Regions from separate parts of the Rhizobium sp. 01T444 genome, predicted to be linked through region 1. Evidence: riboswitches for the same ligand, from Rfam matches in the RefSeq annotation. Region 1 holds a riboswitch; the other holds the start of a gene.
What was found. A riboswitch is a leader RNA that binds a small molecule or an ion and turns the genes downstream of it on or off. The one in region 1 is predicted to bind cobalamin.

Region 1 (5,500 bases):
ATCCATTCATCCCATGTATGCCGGCATCTCGGCCAATTTCGTGCGCGGCGGCGCGACCACCATCGAGAGGGCCGAATATGGCAGCGCGGCGCAGCTGAGCTTCGAGAAGACGCCGATCTACTATCTGCTGGGCCGCGGCGAAACGTCGGGGCGCTGGATCCTTGCCAAGGGGGAGGGTGTCGACGACTATCCGCAGCTTGCGGAATTTGCGCTTGGCGGCGGCACGGATCATCTGGTCAGCCTGCTGGAGTTCCCGAAGGAGGCCGCGTTGCGCGGGGTCAGCCTGTCCTTGACAAGCGACAGGCCGGGCGGATTTTCCAATGATCAGCTGACGATCATCGCAAAGCTTTTCCCGGCACTGGGGCTTGCCTGCTACCGCATCGCGGCATCGAGAACCGCCTCGGATATCCTTGCTATCTATACAGGCGCCAAGACGAGTGCGCGCATCCTTGCGGGCGAGGTCCAGAGGGGAACGGGAGGCGCCATCAATGCCGCGATCCTGCTTGCAGACCTCAGAAACTTCACGGCGTTGACCGAGGTCTATCAACCCGGTGAGATCGCCGGGTTTCTGAACGAGCATTTCGAGCTGATCGGCCGGCATGTCGAGGAAAATTCCGGCGAGATCCTCAAGTTCATGGGCGACAGCGTATTGGCGATCTTTCCGACAGGCGGTGAAGACGGCGAGGATCCTGAGACGGCCTGCATGGCTGCGCTCGCCTCGGCCCGAAATGTTCTGGAGGCAAACGAGGCGCTCAATCGTCAGCGGGCGCGCGAGGGCGGTCCTGATATCGGTGTCGACGTCGTCCTGCATCTCGGCGAGGTGTTCTACGGAAATGTCGGCGCCCGCGGCAGGCTTGATTTCACCGTGATCGGCAGGGCCGTCAACGAGGCCTCGCGGCTCGAGAAACTCTGCGGCGAACTCGGCCAGCCCCTTCTGATGTCGGAAAGCTTCGCGGCTGGCTGCGGTGTCGCCTGCGAACATCTGGGATCGTTCGAATTGCGCGGCGTTTCGAGGAGGGCGGACGTGTTCAAGCTCGCGGCACCGACTACGGCAGTAGCCTGAAATCGGCATCGATTTTCAGAAAGTCTGTTGCGTAGCTCTAATGGCGGCGTGTTTCTGACTTCAGCGGCAAATGTCTCAGATCTCGCCTGAGACCTCACGACGGCGGCGGTCGAGTTCTTCGCTGTAGCGGCGCAGCGTGTGGCTTTCGCTGAGCTGGCCGATCACCTTGCGCTCGATGAGGTTGTTGACGACGGCGAGCGCTTCGCTTTCGGTCTTGTCGAAGATCGCGGCCGCCTGTTTGGCGTTCATCTGCGGCTGCAGGAAATCGTTTTTGTAGCGGATGAAATCGGTCAGCTGCTGGGCTTCGTCCTGCGCGCTGGTGGGGTTGGCGTAGATTTCCGGCACGAGCACGAGACCGGCATATTTGTCGCCCTCATCGACGAGGATGACGCGCTGCGTCGAGCCGATGGGGAAGGCCTCCTTGAACTCGTCCATCGTTATTCCAAGTTTTGCGGTCTTCACGTCTGATCGCATCAGCTTGTCCACGGTCAGGTTGCGGATCCAGCCGACATCATGGGCGCTACGGATGCTCTCGCCGCGCAGGTGAAAGCGCCATGTGGCGAAGGAGTAGCCGAAGGTGGTGCGCACCACGAGCGAGGAGGTAATGACGGCGGCGAGCACCAGAACGGTGATCGGAAAGTCGCCGGTAATCTCCAGCGCCAGGAAGGTCATGGTCAGCGGCCCGCCGATGACGGCGACGGCGAGCGAGCTCATGCCGACCACGGCATAGATCACGGGTGTCAGTGTCGCATCGGCGAAATAGGGGGCGGAATAGGCAAAGAGCTTGCCGAGCAGGGCACCCATGAAGAGCGAGGCGAAGAACAGGCCGCCCCTGAAGCCGGAGCCGATCGAAATGGCTGATGCCACCGACTTCAGAAGGAAGAGGCCAATCAGCGCGGGAATGGTGATCTCATGGGAGAGGTTGAGATGCAGCGCGCCGTGACCGGCGGCGAGGACCTGCGGCGAGGCCAGCGCCAGCAGGCCGACGACCAGGCCGCCGAGCGCCGGGCGGAAGGGTAGCGCGATGGAGCTTTTGCGCGCCAGTTCCTCGACGAAGGAGACGCCCTGCATGATGAGGATGCCGATGCCTGCGCAGAAGGCGCCGAGGGCGATCGCCGGCACGTAATCGGCGGGCTGGACAGCGCCGAAGCTGCCGACATCGATGATGAAATCGCTGCCGGAGAGTAGCCGGGCGACCAGTGTAGCGACGAGGGCCGCGACGACAACAGGCGTCAGCGAGACGATGGTGTAGGTGCCGATGATCAGCTCGAAGGCATAGAAGGCGCCCGTCAGCGGTGCATTGAAGGCGGCGGCGATGGCGCCGGCCGCGCCGCAGCCGACGAGGACGCGCATGTCGGAGCGGCGCAGCTGCAGCTTCAGGCCGAATTTCGAGGCGATGCCGGCTGCAAGCTGCGTATAGCCGGCCTCCAGACCGACGGATGCGCCGAAGCCGTTGGACACGAGGTTCTGGATGGCGACGAGGATGCTGTCCGTCAGCGACAGGCGGCCGCCATGCAAGGCATTGGCCTCGATCGGGTCGACCATCGGCTTCTTGCGCCATCTGGCGAGAATGAAGATCAACAGGCCGAGCAGCATGCCGCCGGCAACCGGGGCCGTCATCAGCAGGAACTTGCTGTCGATCTGCGAGGCGCTGAGCCTCGTCGTGCCGTCTATGCCGAAGATCAGCCTGTGCATCTCTTCCGAGACATAGCTCATGGCGGTGACCGCAAGCCCCGAGGCGATACCGACGAGCGCGCCGGCAAAGACCATGCCCATTTCGCTGTGGCGGATAAGCGCGCGCAGGCGTCCCGGATCAAAGACGGTGCCGAGAGGGCCGAGGCGGCGAATATCCATTCGGGAGAGCATCATGGGGAAACTAGGCGGCAGGAGTGGGGGTCAAGGGCGGAGCCGGCATCCGCATGAGCGGCAATTGCGGCAAAATACCGACTGCGCCGTAAAGTTTTTGTGACGTAAACCTTTGATTGAAGACGATAATATCGGTAGTGTAAGTCGAGATGATCTCTGTGTGCACCCAGTGCGCCGATTGACATGCCCGGGGCGGAAGCCTAACCATGAATTGACATAATGGATGGTTCCGGATCGGCCTTACGCCTTCCGGATGAAAAGGGAATGTGACGGGGCGGACCCAAGCCGGGCGCCTTCATCACAGCCGACCCCGCGACTGTAGAGCAGTCAGGGTCTTCCGTCCGGTATTTTAGCCGTTGCGCTGACAGCCTCGCATTCTGCAGGCGGGCAAGGCGGTATAAGTGCCGGAAAAGCCACTGGAGTGCATCGTGATCAGCCGGGGCAGGACGCCTCTATTTCTACGAATCGTCCGCCTTTTCACGAGAAGCAGCCGGGAAGGCGAGGCGGATCCGCTGGCACGATCAGGGGCGACCGGAAACGGTCTGCCCCTGTCGCGGCCGCTAACTGCGAGCCAGGAGACCTGCCATCCGTGCCGGGCATAATGCCCATACTGGGCCGTTTGCCCGCTGCCAGCACGGAGGTTGTCTTGGCTGAAGGATTTGATTCAGCGCTGCCTCTGGTGGTGCATGTGAAAGGTGTCGGTTCGGTACCTCCTGATGGGATGCGTCTGGCGCCTGTTGGTGGACGTTACCCGGCGCGCACTTTCCTCTCCTCCCTCATTCCTGTGCTTGTCACAGGAATCCAGCCACGGCGCGTCCGCGCAGTGAATGAATCTACGCCGTCGTTGATTGAGTCTCTTGTGCCCAAGGACTTGGGCACGCTGGATCCCTGTGACAAGCACAGGGATGAGGGAAGTGGGTGGAGCCGCGCCTTCGCTCCAAGGGCGGCCGTGGCATGACCAAGAGCCTTCTCAACGCCACCTTCATCCTCGGCGGCGCCCGCTCCGGCAAATCCCGCTTCGCCGAAAACCTCGTGACCACAAGCGGCCTCGACCGCCACTACATCGCCACAGGCCGCGCCTGGGATGACGAAATGCAGGCGCGTATCGACCAGCACAAGGCCGACCGCGGCCCCTCCTGGACCACCCATGAGGAACCGCTCGACCTTACCGAGCGCCTTGCGGCAATCGACGGCGAGGGCAGGGCTGTTCTCGTTGATTGCCTGACGCTGTGGCTCACCAATCTGATGATGGAGGGGCGCGATATCGCCGCCCAGTCCGCCGCCCTTGCCGCCTGTCTACCGCAAGCAAAGGCGCGGCTCGTCATCGTTTCCAATGAAGTCGGCCTCGGCATCGTGCCTGAGAACCGCATGGCGCGGGATTTTCGCGACCATGCCGGCCGGCTGCACCAGATGATCGCGGCTGTGGCCGACGACGTGTATTTTATCGCGGCAGGTCTGCCGCTGAAGATGAAGGGTTAGATCCATGCAGCAGAAAATTCCCGCAACCGTCATCACCGGCTTTCTCGGTGCGGGCAAGACGACAATGATCCGCAACCTGCTCACAAATGCCGGCGGCAAGAAGATTGCGCTCATCATCAACGAGTTCGGCGATCTCGGCGTTGATGGCGATGTGCTGAAGGGCTGCGGGGCGGAGAATTGCACCGAGGACGATATTATCGAGCTCACCAATGGCTGCATCTGCTGCACGGTCGCCGACGATTTCATTCCGACCATGACCAAGCTTCTGGAGCGCGAGCAGCGCCCGGACCATATCGTCATCGAAACTTCAGGCCTTGCCTTGCCACAGCCGCTGGTCGCCGCCTTCAACTGGCCGGACATCAGAAGCGAAGTCACCGTTGACGGCGTGATCACCGTGGTCGACAGCGCCGCTGTTGCCGCAGGTCGTTTTGCCGATGACCATGATGCTGTCGATGCACGCCGCGTCGAGGATGAATCGCTCGATCATGAAAGCCCGATCGAGGAGCTTTTCGAAGATCAGCTGACCTGCGCCGACCTCATAGTGCTCAACAAGACCGATCTCATTGATGCCGACGGCCTCGGTCGCGTGAAGAGCGAAGTCGCCTCGCGCATCGCCCGCAAGCCTGTGATGATCGAGGCCAGGAATGGCGACGTGCCGGCAAGCGTGCTGCTCGGCCTCGGCATCGGCACGGAAGACGATATCGTCAACCGCAAGTCCCATCACGAGCTGGAGCATGAGGACGGCACGCCGCACGATCACGACGAATTCGACAGTTTCGTCGTCGAGCTCGGCGCTATCGCCGATACATCAGGTTTCGTCGAGAAGCTGAAGGGCATTATCGCCGAGCATGATGTGCTGCGCCTCAAGGGCTTCATCGATGTCTCGGGCAAGCCGATGCGCCTGCAGCTGCAGGCCGTGGGTGCCCGCATCGATCAGTATTTCGACCGCGCCTGGACGCCGGGCGAAGCACGCAGCACGCGCCTCGTCGTCATCGGCCTGCATGAGATGGATCAGGACGCGGTGCGCAAGGCGATCGAAGCGCTCGCTTAGGGAATAATCGATGCATCTGCTTCTCGCCCAACAGGGAACAA
Region 2 (5,500 bases), on a different contig from region 1:
GAACGATTTCTCGCTTTACGACCATGTGCTCGACACGGCGGTCATGGTCGGCGCCATTCCCGCCGCCTATGGCTGGAAGGGCGGGCAAGTTTCTCTCGACACCTATTTCGCGATGGCGCGCGGCTCCACCGGCGAAGAGGCGCATGTCGATTGCGGCCATCAGCACCATCACGGGCATGGCGCGCCGGCGCTGGAAATGACGAAATGGTTCGACACGAACTACCACTACATGGTGCCGGAACTCGGCCCCGATCAGACCTTTGCCCTGACGGCGAACAAGCCACTTGATGCCTTCGTCGAGGCCAAGACACTTGGCATCCACACCCGGCCGGTCATCCTCGGTCCGGTTACCTTCCTGAAACTCGCCAAGGGAAGCGAAGAAGGTTTTGCGCCGATTGACCTGCTTGCACGCTTGTTGCCTGTTTATACAAAAGTACTGGCAGAACTTCGTGCAGCCGGTGTCGACTGGGTGCAGATCGACGAACCTTGCTTCGTGCTCGATCTTTCACAGGAAGAGCAGGCAGCACTGCAGCATACCTATCGTGCGCTGCATGAATTGGTGCCCGACCTGAAGATCATGGTCGCCACCTATTTCGGCGCGATCGGCGACAATCTGCCGACGGCGCTCTCGCTCCCGGTTGCCGGCCTGCATGTCGATCTCGTTCGCGCTCCACAGCAGATCGATGCCCTTTTCAAGGCACCCAGCGATCTGACATTTTCGCTTGGCGTCATCGACGGGCGCAATATCTGGAAGGCAGACCTTGCGGCGATCCGGGAGAGGATCGAGCCGCTTGTCCAGCACTTTGGTGCGGACCGGCTACAGATCGCGCCGTCCTGCTCGCTGCTGCACGTGCCGATCGATCTGGAACTGGAGAGCGGGCTGGATGGTGAGCTGAAATCATGGCTCGCCTTCGCTGCCCAGAAGCTTGAGGAGATCGCAGCGCTCGGCGATGCCGGCAAGGCCTCCCAGGTGATTGCGGCAGCCTCGCAGGCCGTTGCATCGCGCGCCGCATCTACGCGCGTACATGATCTGAAGGTCAGACAGCGGGTTGCCGCGATCGACGAGGCGATGAAGACACGCAGCAGCGATTTTGCCGAGCGGACCGGACTGCAGGAGCGTAAGCTTCGCCTGCCGCTGTTCCCGACGACGACGATCGGCTCCTTCCCGCAGACATCAGATGTTCGAAAGTCCCGCTCCGCTTTCACCAAGGGCACGATCAGCGAGGCGGATTATGATGCCTTTCTGAAAAAGGAGACCGAAGCGGCGATCCGCTGGCAGGAGGAAATCGGCCTCGACGTGCTTGTCCACGGCGAATTCGAACGCAATGACATGGTGCAGTATTTCGGTGAGCAGCTTTCCGGCTTCGCCTTCACTCAACATGCCTGGGTGCAGAGCTATGGCTCCCGTTACGTCCGACCGCCTGTTATCTTCGGGGACGTCTCCCGGCCGAAGCCGATGACAGTCGAGTGGTGGCGCTATGCGCAGTCGCTGACGGAGAAGCCCGTGAAGGGCATGCTGACCGGGCCGGTGACGATCCTCAACTGGTCCTTCGTGCGCGACGATCTCTCTCGCGCCGACGTCAGCCGGCAGATCGCGCTGGCGATCCGCGACGAGGTGCTCGATCTCGAAAGGGCCGGTGCGGCAATGATCCAGATCGACGAGGCGGCGCTGCGCGAGGGCCTGCCGCTGCGCAAGGCCGACTGGAAGACCTATCTCGACTGGGCCGTCGAGAGTTTCCGCCTATGCGCCTCCGGCGTGGCGGACGAAACGCAGATCCATACGCATATGTGCTATTCGGAGTTCAACCAGATCATCGATGCCATCGCGGCGATGGATGCCGATGTGATCTCCATCGAGACGTCACGTTCGAAGATGGAACTGCTGGAGGCCTTCCGTAGCTACAAATATCCGAACGAGATCGGCCCCGGCGTCTACGACATCCATTCGCCGCGCGTTCCTGATGTCGAGGAGATGACGGAGCTCCTGACGCTGGCGCGCGAGCGTCTGACGGACGGGCAGCTCTGGATCAATCCGGATTGCGGATTGAAGACGCGCAGGTGGGAAGAGGTTCGCCCGGCGCTCGTCAACATGGTCGCTGCCGCCCGAATATTACGACATGCCGCATCGACGATTCGGGCCTGAACCTGGAGTCGAAAATCAGAGAGCCGGCTATAGGCCGGCTCTCTTCATTGGGGCCTTCTCCACAGCCTACTTTCTTTAAGCATTCGTTAACCACGTTTTTCACAGGAATGTAGCAATTTCAAACATGCCGTAACGCGACGCACAAACCATCCGTTGACGCCAACTCCGATTCGAGTACTATATCTAGTGTTCACGGTTCCTTCGATTCGCTAGGGATCGCAGGCTAAGACGGGAATACGGTGCGGTTTGCCATGATGGCAAAACAAGGCCGGAGCTGCCCCCGCAACTGTAAGCGGCGAGCAACTGTCCGATTTCAGGTCACTGAGGCATGACGCTTTGGGAAGGCTGGGGGCAGGGTGCTTCGACCCGCGAGCCAGGAGACCTGCCTTGAACGAAACGTCCACGGGCGGGGTGTCCGGAAGGTCGCGTATATGTGAGGCGGATCAAATCCGCACCTGTTGCGCTGCCCCCGGAAGTCCGCATGAGCACTTCGGGGTTGAAGTCATGTCGAGAGCATCAAAGCCGCCGCCCGCGCAAATCCCGCGAGGGATCGAATCCGGCGTGTAAAACGCCAACTTTGCCAGATCAATATCGAGCGTTACCCCGGACGCCGCAAGGCGCCCGATCCTAGTTCTGCGTCCGGAATCCATTGACATCACGAGGAACATGATGAGCGTTACCGTTTACAGCAAGCCTGCCTGCGTTCAGTGCACCGCCACATATCGCGCCCTCGACCGCCTGGGCGTCGACTATCAGATCATCGATATCTCCGAGGATGCCGACGCGCTCGATCGCGTTCGCGGCATGGGCTACATGCAGGTTCCGGTCGTCGTTGCCGGCGAGAACCACTGGGCGGGCTTCCGTCCCGATATGATCAGCGCGCTCTCCTGATCGGAGAAGAGCGGTGGGCCTGATCGTCTATTATTCCAGCCGGTCTGAGAATACCCATCGTTTCGTCGAGAAGCTGGGACTGCGCGCGGCGCGCATTCCCGTAGGCGTTGAGGACATCCACATTCGCGAACCCTATGTGCTGATCTCGCCCACCTATTGCGGGGATGGCGGCCCCGGGATCGTAAAGGGAGCCGTGCCCAAGCAGGTGATCCGTTTCCTCAACGATGCGGAAAACCGCTCCAACATCCGTGGCGTCATTGCTGCGGGCAACAGCAATTTCGGCGAGACCTATGGGCTTGCCGGCGACGTGATCTCGCAGAAATGCCAGGTGCCTTACCTCTACCGGTTCGAGCTTCTGGGGACTGCCGAGGATGTCGCCAATGTCAAAGACGGGATGGGACGATTTTGGACACAGGAACAAATTTGACGCGAGATGCGGGCGCAAAACCGCTAAAGGCAGCGGACGCGCTGGATTATCACGCGCTGAACGCGATGCTGAACCTCTATGACGAGCAGGGCAAGATCCAGCTCGACAAGGACCGCATGGCGGCCAAGCAGTATTTCCTGCAGCACGTGAACCAGAACACGGTGTTCTTCCATAATCTCCGGGAGAAGCTCGATTATCTGGTGACCGAAGGCTATTACGAGCAGGAAGTGCTCGACCAGTATTCCTTCAATTTCGTCCGCGACCTGTTCGACGAGGCCTATGCCAAGAAGTTCCGTTTCCCGACTTTCCTCGGCGCCTTCAAATATTACACCAGCTACACGCTGAAGACCTTCGACGGAAAGCGCTATCTGGAGCGCTATGAAGATCGCATCTGCATGGTGGCGTTGGCACTTGCCGAAGGCAATGAGCAGCTTGCCCGTGATCTGGTCGAAGAGATCATCACCGGCCGCTTCCAGCCGGCAACGCCGACTTTCCTCAATGCCGGCAAGAAGCAGCGCGGCGAGCTCGTCTCGTGCTTTCTGCTGCGTGTCGAAGACAATATGGAATCGATCGGCCGCTCCATCAATTCGGCGCTGCAGCTTTCCAAGCGCGGCGGTGGCGTGGCGCTATCGCTGACGAACATCCGCGAGGCTGGTGCGCCGATCAAGCAGATCGAAAACCAGTCTTCCGGCATCATCCCCGTCATGAAGCTGCTCGAAGACTCGTTCTCCTACGCCAATCAGCTCGGTGCTCGGCAGGGTGCGGGTGCCGTTTATCTCAACGCCCATCACCCTGACATCATGCGCTTCCTTGATACCAAGCGCGAAAATGCTGACGAGAAGATCCGCATCAAGACGCTGTCGCTCGGCGTCGTCGTGCCCGACATCACTTTCGAACTCGCCAAGAACAATGAGGATATGTACCTCTTCTCGCCCTATGACGTGGAGCGGGCCTATGGCGTGCCCTTCACCGAGATATCGGTGACGGAGAAGTACCGCGAGATGGTGGCGGATGCCCGTATCACAAAGAAGAAGATCAAGGCGCGCGAATTCTTCCAGGTAATTGCCGAAATTCAGTTCGAGAGCGGTTATCCCTACATCATGTTCGAAGACACGGTGAACCGGGCAAACCCGATCGCCGGCCGCATCAGCATGAGCAATCTCTGCTCTGAAATCCTGCAGGTCAGCGAAGCGAGCGAATTCAACGACGACCTTTCCTACAAGGTGATGGGCAAGGATATTTCCTGCAATCTCGGCTCGCTGAATATCGCCATGGCGATGGATTCGGCCGATTTCGGCAAGACGATCGAGACCTCGATCCGCGCGCTGACGGCCGTTTCCGACATGAGTCACATCTCCTCGGTTCCATCGATCGAGAAGGGCAATGACGACAGCCATGCAATCGGCCTCGGCCAGATGAACCTGCATGGATACCTCGCCCGCGAGCGCATCCATTACGGTTCGGAAGAGGGCGTCGATTTCACCAATATCTATTTCTACACGGTGACCTATCACGCGCTGCGCGCCTCCAACCGTCTGGCGGTCGAACGTGGCGCAAGCTTCAAGGGCTTCGAGAATTCGAAATATGCCTCGGGCGAATATTTCGACAAATATACCGAGCAGGAATGGAAGCCGGCGACCGAGAAGGTTCAGGCGCTTTTCGACGGTGCCGGCATTCATATCCCGACGCAGGAAGACTGGCTGGAGCTGAAGAAGGCCGTGATGGCCTCCGGCCTCTATAACCAGAACCTGCAGGCGGTGCCGCCGACGGGCTCGATTTCCTATATCAACCACTCGACTTCCTCGATCCATCCGATCGTCTCGAAGATCGAGATCCGCAAGGAAGGCAAGATCGGCCGCGTCTATTATCCGGCGCCGTTCATGACCAACGACAATCTCGACTACTATCAGGATGCCTATGAGATCGGGCCAGACAAGATCATCGACACCTATGCTGCGGCTACCCAACATGTCGATCAGGGCCTGTCGCTGACGCTGTTCTTCCGCGACACGGCAACGACGCGCGACATCAACCGCGCC

Region 2: linked by a shared signal. The riboswitch ahead of nrdH (glutaredoxin-like protein NrdH) and the one ahead of cobU (bifunctional adenosylcobinamide kinase/adenosylcobinamide-phosphate guanylyltransferase) in region 1 are both predicted to bind cobalamin.

What each region holds. Positions count from the first base shown of each region.
Region 1 is NZ_JBFTPD010000005.1:157,752-163,251, reverse strand. Features, by position in the region: partial or broken gene AC1DTN_RS10845 (adenylate/guanylate cyclase domain-containing protein) at 1-1,063, shown strand, start outside; gene AC1DTN_RS10840 (chloride channel protein) at 1,139-2,929, opposite strand; cobalamin riboswitch at 3,137-3,531, shown strand; gene cobU (bifunctional adenosylcobinamide kinase/adenosylcobinamide-phosphate guanylyltransferase) at 3,884-4,408, shown strand; gene cobW (cobalamin biosynthesis protein CobW) at 4,413-5,459, shown strand; gene cobN (cobaltochelatase subunit CobN) at 5,470-5,500, shown strand, end outside.
Region 2 is NZ_JBFTPD010000003.1:281,956-287,455, reverse strand. Features, by position in the region: gene metE (5-methyltetrahydropteroyltriglutamate--homocysteine S-methyltransferase) at 1-2,143, shown strand, start outside; cobalamin riboswitch at 2,320-2,547, shown strand; gene nrdH (glutaredoxin-like protein NrdH) at 2,813-3,034, shown strand; gene nrdI (class Ib ribonucleoside-diphosphate reductase assembly flavoprotein NrdI) at 3,048-3,461, shown strand; gene nrdE (class 1b ribonucleoside-diphosphate reductase subunit alpha) at 3,440-5,500, shown strand, end outside.